Regions from separate parts of the Methylophilus sp. Leaf414 genome, predicted to be linked through region 2. Evidence: predicted binding sites of a transcription regulator. Region 2 holds the regulator's gene; the other holds the start of a gene.
The links. The regulator FliA, encoded in region 2, starts transcription of late flagellar genes. The targets are predictions, from matches to a motif close to CTAAAGTTNNCNNAAANNNTGCCGATANNA.
Positions count from the first base shown of each region.

Region 1: flgK (flagellar hook-associated protein FlgK) is a predicted target of FliA. The motif match lies at 2,025-2,054, and genes of this name have one in related genera.

Region 1 covers NZ_LMQQ01000004.1:521,013-524,439, forward strand. The annotation lists gene flgL (flagellar hook-associated protein FlgL) at 1-256, opposite strand, end outside; gene flgK (flagellar hook-associated protein FlgK) at 276-1,955, opposite strand; gene flgJ (flagellar assembly peptidoglycan hydrolase FlgJ) at 2,201-3,295, opposite strand; gene ASG24_RS11385 (flagellar basal body P-ring protein FlgI) at 3,307-3,427, opposite strand, start outside.
Region 2 covers NZ_LMQQ01000001.1:18,567-21,993, reverse strand. The annotation lists gene ASG24_RS00095 (flagellar motor protein MotB) at 1-477, opposite strand, end outside; gene ASG24_RS00090 (flagellar motor protein) at 477-1,229, opposite strand; gene ASG24_RS00085 (RNA polymerase sigma factor FliA) at 1,229-1,966, opposite strand; gene ASG24_RS00080 (hypothetical protein) at 1,983-2,789, opposite strand; gene flhF (flagellar biosynthesis protein FlhF) at 2,782-3,427, opposite strand, start outside.

The DNA.
Region 1 (3,427 bases), on a different contig from region 2:
CATTGGTGATGCTGGTCATATTGGTTTCATAGGTTTCCAGCGATGTTTTCGCCACATTACGCGTGCTGGCGTAAATGCTGTTCAGGTTCTGTGCATTGGTCAACTCAAGAATACGGGCAGAGGCAACAGGATCATCTGCCGGGGTACGCACGCGTTTACCGGAGGAAATCTGCTCATTCAGTTTGCTCAGGTCATTCTGCAAATCCATCAGGCGGTTGGTGCCACTCTGGTAAATGCTGTTGGTGCTAATTCTCATGATTCATCATCCTTGCTAATTACTGACCCAATTGCAGCAGTACATCGAACAACTGGCTGGCGATTTGCATCATTTTGCCGGCGGCCTGATAGGCTTGCTGATACCGTAATAAATTGGCGGCTTCCTCATCGATATTGACACCGGATTCCGATTGCATCGCCGTGGTCGCATTTTCAAGGGCAGAAGCATCTGCCTTGCTGGTCACCATCATCTCGTTGGTTTTGGTACCTACCGCGCTGACCATCAGGGCGAAAGCCTGTGCATATGAACGATTACCGTTGCTTCCCAGCATGCGTACATTGGCGGAATCCGCCAGCTTGCCTAAACGCAGGCCATTGCCGTTGTCACCGGCGCCTTTGAAAGCGATCACATTGCCGTTGGCATCAATACGCTCAGCCAGCGCCAGTTTTTCAACATCATCAAACGCCAGCGTGATCTTGCTCGCCGCACCCTGGGTGGGGCGTATCATATATTCATCACCTTCGACCGGAGTACTCGTGTTGACATTGAATTCAATGCCATCCACCGTGATGGGCAGGGTAGCAGTGCTGGTCACCACTTTATCGCTGTTACGGATAATGTTGTACTGGCCACCGGTATATTTCAGCGTGTAGTCACTGCTGGTGACCTGCTGTGATTGCCCAGGCACGAAAGTGGCAGTCGCCTGCTTGGTTTTATCTATATTACTGGTGCTGCTGGTAGCGACAGGTTGCGGTACATTAAATAAAGCAACCCCGGCGTTACCATTCAGGTCATAACCCTGTTGCTGCATTTCATTGAATTGGGTGGCCAGCGTGACGGCCAGTTGTCCGATCTGGTTCTGGACGGAATCCAGGGTTTCATTTCTGAATGTCAGTAGCCCCCCCAGAGAGCCACCACCCAGGGATGAACCATCGATAATTTTCGGCGCACTTCTATCGCCATAAGCAATCTCAAGGCGATTAGGCGCGGTAGGGTTGGCCTGAGTATAAAGCTGATAAGTGTCATCACCGACCACTAACGGCATACCATTGCCTATGAAAACATCATAGTTGCCATTGCTCTGCTTGACGACGTTTGTCTTGACTTGCTCGCTGAGCTTGGACAATAGCAGGTCGCGCTGATCTAGCAGGTCATTAGGAGGGTTGCCCGTGGTGCTTGTTGCCTTTTCGATGACCTGATTCAATTGCGAAATCTGTGTTGCGTAGCTGTTGATGCTGGTCACACTGGCCGACACCTGGGTATTCAGGCTCTGGCGTATATCGTCCAGACGGGAGTTCATTGCCGAAAAACGGTTCAGCAATGAGTTTGCAGAAGAGATCACTGTCTGCCTTGTCGCTACATCGGTCGGGTTAGCAGCTGCCGCACTGATGGCGCTGAAAAACTTGGTCATGACCGGGCTCAGACCGGCATTGGCGTCCGAGAGCAAGCCATTGATTTCATTGATGCTGTTGTAATAGGCAGAGCTGGCGTTGCTGGTTGACGTGGTCGTCAGCAACTGTTTAGCCAGCGTCTCGTTGTAGACACGGTTGATACCGGTGATATCCGTGCCCTGGCCGACAAAGCCATAGCCAAAGTTTTGCGCCTGTGATGCCGCCTGCACGATCACCTGTCGGGTGTATCCCGGGGTAGACGCGTTAGCAATGTTGTGACCAGTGGTGGCAATCCCGATCTGGGCTGCGTTTAATGCACTTTTGCCGATATTCAATATGTTGGACATAATGTTGGAGTCCTCATGTGCCTGCACCCTGCAGAGTGTTCGACACGTATGTAAAGTTACAGTTATTTAGCCTAACGGCAGTTTTTTCTAATTCTTTAGTAAACAGGGAATAAATGTCTGTGCGAGCGAACTGCTGCGTTGCCCGGTACTCGAAACCTAGCTTTATAACTTATGCTAGATATTTCAGCGTTCCGTGCTTCTTGCACTACATCTCGATCGATCAATGATCCCGTGTTCCCTTCATACTAACTTTGCAGATGCTTGATCACCTGAGTCAGTTTTTTGCCGTATTGTGGATCTGTGGCGTAACCCGCACGTTGTAATTCATGCGCGTAAGCGCTGGCATCGTGCGTGTTATTCATGGCTTTTTCGTAGCGCGGATTTTGTGAAATCAGTTTTGCATAATCTTTGAAGGCATCACTGTAACTGTCATAGGCGCGGAATTTTTCTACGCGGGTTTCCTTGACGCCGTTGATGTACTCGGTAGTGACACTGTTCGCCACTTTGCCTTTCCAGCTGGCATCCGCTTTGATACCGAACAGGTTATGACTATTCACACCGTTAGTGGTCTTGATTTCGTGTTTTCCCCAGCCACTTTCCAGTGCGGCTTGGCCGATCATGAATTTAGCCGGGATACCGGAATCACTACTGGCAGCCTGGGCATGCGGTAACATGCGCTGGATAAATTGCTGGGTTTTGCTGGCGACTTCGCTCATGGCCGACGCTAACGGTGCAGCTTGAAGCAATGTGAAGTTTTTCGCATTTTCCTGCGTTTCTTCCATCAATGGTGGCAGTTCAGGAATGCCGCGCGCCCAGGCGGTATCATTATCGGTGCTAGCAGTTTCAGGTTTGGTAGCTTCCCATTGCTGGTAGGCATCACGGATTTTTTGTGCGGCTTGCATCAATACAGCTTTGCCCGAAGCCGTGCCACTAGAGGCCAGATTATTCAAAGAGGGATTGCTGGAAGAAAGCCCATTCACCAGATCATTTTTGGTGCCATGCAGTTGTGTTTTGGTTTTTTCAGTGTCTTCGGCTGGTTTGGGGCTGAACTTGCTCAATTGCCTGACCAGTACTTCAGTCAGGCCCATGCCTTTCTGGCTCAGTTGTGTGGTGAGCTGCTGGTCCAGCATGCCCATAAACATTTTGCTCTGTTCGTTATCGGTGATGCCATCTTGCGGCACGGTATCGCGCATGCTTTTCAGCATCATGTTCATCAGCACGCCTTCAAACTGACGGGCGACGGCGCGAATGGCTTCCGGTGAGTCACTTTTGGCGTTTTTCAGGCCATTCAGTGCGCTGCCATCTATTGCAAGACTGTTAGGATCGACACGTGGTTGCATGGCAATCTCGCTTAGATAACCTCAAGCTCGGCGTTCAGCGCGCCAGCGGCTTTCATCGCCTGCAAAATCGCCAGCAGGTCTTGCGGTGTGGTGCCAATTGCATTCAGCGCTTTGACCACATCAGCCAGGTTG
Region 2 (3,427 bases):
CACCAGTTTAATGACATACGGGCCTTCGTCCGACATCGTGGATTGATCGGGCTTGAACAGCAATTTATTCTGTATGGCAATATCCACCCCAAACTCACCTTGTTGCACGGTGATGGCTTTTTGTTCTATCCAAACGGATAAAACGTTGGCCAATTGTTGACCGATGGCACGCATTTTTTCCATGTCGCGCTGTTTTTTCTCCTGGTACAAATAGCTCAGCGGCAATGGTTTCTTGATGGCGCTCAGGTTTTGCAAAGAGGATGGATTTTCAGTATTCAGCGACGGCGCTTGGCTAGGATTACCCTGAAAAGCATTCACTACCGAATTGGATAATGTCTGGTATTTGTTCAGGTTAATCGTTGATGTGGCATACATCACCACAAAAAAAGCGAACAGCAGGGTGATGAAATCCGCATACGAAATCAGCCACCTGTCGTGGCTTTCATCATCGTCATCGTAGATCTTACGCCTGTACATCACGACTCCCGCAGGCGCAAATAGGCTTCCAGACGTTCACTGACCAGTTTCGGATTATCGCCTCTGGCGATAGAAACCCAGGCATTCAGGAGCATTTCACGGCGTGAGATTTCATGCTGGATATGGCCCTTTAGCTTATTGGCAATCGGCAGGAAAACCAGGTTGGCCAATGCCACACCGTAGATGGTTGCCACAAAAGCTACCGCAATACCGCTACCGATTTTGGCAGGATCTGAGAGATTTTCCATGACGTGAATCAGCCCGAGTACCGCGCCCAGAATACCTACTGTCGGCGCATAACCACCGGCAGCTGACCAGATTTTGGCGGCATCGCGCTCTTGCACTTCAAAGTAATACATATCAATGGCACACACTTCGCGGATGCGGTCAGCCGGTGTACCGTCTACCAGCAATTGCAAGCCTTTGCGTACAAAAGGATCTTGCTCGCGCTTGATCTGGCTTTCCAGGGATAAGACACTTTCCTTACGAGCCTGCAAACTCCATTGGTTAATGCGCTGGGCCAGCTTGTGACGGTCGTCTTCAGGATGTACGAATACCCAGCGCAGCATGCGCAGGCCTTTGATAAATGTTTTCAGTTCGGTTTGCAGCAAGACTGCACCGACCGTGCCCAGCATGACCACCACAAACGCTGACGGTTGCATCAGCGATTTAAGGTGTCCCCCTTCAATCGTTTGACCCAGCACCAGGCCGGCGAGGGCGATAAGCAGGCCTGCCAGGCTACCCCAATCCATCAGGAGACTCCGGTCCAGGATTTGTCACGCATGGACGCACGCAAGCGGGCTACGGCCTGGCTATGCAGCTGGCAGACGCGTGATTCTGACACATTCATAATGGCGCCTATCTCTTTCAGGTTCAGTTCCTGTTCGTAGTAAAGGCCCATCAACATTTTTTCTCGATCTGGCAAATTATCGATGGAGTCAATCAACGCCTCACGGAAATCGCTTTCCAGCAAGGATTTAACCGGGTCATTGCTGTCATCATCCACAAAGCGGTCTAGGAAGTGCTCGCCACCACCGTCGTCATCATGAAAATCTTCATAATAAATAAGCTGGTGACCCTGACAGTCGCTCAATACATCATAGTAGTCTTCGAGACTGAAATTCATGTGTTTGGCGATTTCTGATTCGGTAGGCGGGCGGCCCAACTTTTGTTCTAGCTGTTGCACGGCTACTTCGATATCTCGCATGTTTTTGCGGATACCACGTGGCAGCCAGTCGGCGCCACGTAATTCATCCAGCATGGCGCCGCGCACACGTTGTGAGGCATAGGTCTCAAACTGCGCACCGTGCGTATCTTCATAACGTTGAATAGCATCCATCAGGCCTATCATCCCGGCCTGCACCAAATCATCGACCTCCACGCAAGAGGGCAATTTTGATTTCAGCTGGTATGCCATTTTCTTAACCAGGCCGCTATGCTGCTTGAGCATCTGGTCAGTATTGTTAGTTTTGCCTTTAGCGGTATACATGTTATCCCTCTTTACTCTAGGCAGCAGCCAGTGACGACGTGCTTACACGTTGATCCAGGCTTCTGGCAATGGCCTTGAATGCCAGTGCAGACTGCGTTGCCGGAGATGACTCCAGGCCATGACGGTTTTTCAAGCCATTGGCTTGAATATTTTCTGTCTTTTGTACCACTTTATTTTCAGGAATAGCACCCAGAAAACTCAGGGAAATTCCCAGGAACTGCTGGCAGACCTGGTTCAGTCGCATAAAATATTGCTGGCCCTGCTCATGGCTGGAGTCCGTCACCACTACGCTTAATGGCAATTGCCCATGCTGCTGGCAAAGGCGCTTGATTGTCATATAAGCCGATTTAATGGCTGCTTCATTACGCCCCATCTGCAACACTAATGTATGTTGTGCCATCACGGGCAATATCAGGGTCTGGTCAAGCGGATCTAATAATGCTTCTATAATCACGGTATCGTAGTCATACGCAAGTTGACTCACTATACCGTTAAGCTCTGTTTTTAAATCGCCGGATAAGGACGAGGTTAATATGTCAGTTTCAGCCAGCGTCGCCAGATCGTAACCTTGCGGATGCTTGACCACCGCGCGGCTGAGTATGCTTTGGCGCAAAGCCACCGCATGTAGTGTGTATTTTGTCATAGGTCGTTGCTTAGCCTGGATTAGCAATAGACGCTGCCCAGGACCCACCATACTTGCCGCCAACTGGCTGAGCCAGGTTTCAGCAGGCTGGCCATTCGCCCCCATGACGCTGATCACACGTGCTGATGAGCGGGCCATGATACGGCGCAATCCATCAGCCTGGTCATGGTAGTTAAACATGCTGCTGCTCTCCTTGCGCTTGCATCATGCTTGAGATCACCAGCGGCAACTCTTCATCCAGATACTGGTATGGCAGGCTGGCCTGATGTGGTGTTAACACACGTTCAACCAGTGCATGTTTGTTTGCCACTTCAATATCTTCCGGTACACGTTGGCCACTGGTCGTGTAGAAAAGGCGCATACGCTCACGGATCAGCACATCCAGCACATTGCCAATCGCTGCCGCTTCATCCAGTTTGGTGACGATACAACCGGCAATATCATGCTTTTTATAGCTGCGCATCACGTCAGTGAGGGTTTCACCAGTTGAAGTCGCATTCAGGCACAGTAATTTCTGGATTGGTGTTTCAGCACGGCTCAGCATGGATAACTGCTCAGTCACTGCCTGGTCACGCTGGCTGACACCGACGGTATCAATCAGGATCATGTGTTTGCCTTTTAACTCGTTGAGTGCAATTTTCAGGTCTTCTTCATCTTTCACCGCATGTACCATCACACCCAGGATCTTGCCGTAAATACGTAATTGTTCGTAACCGCCAATACGGTAGCTGTCGGTGGTGATCAGGCCCAGGTTTTGCGTGCCATGTTTCATCACATAACGTGCCGCCAGTTTAGCTGTGGTCGTGGTTTTACCAACG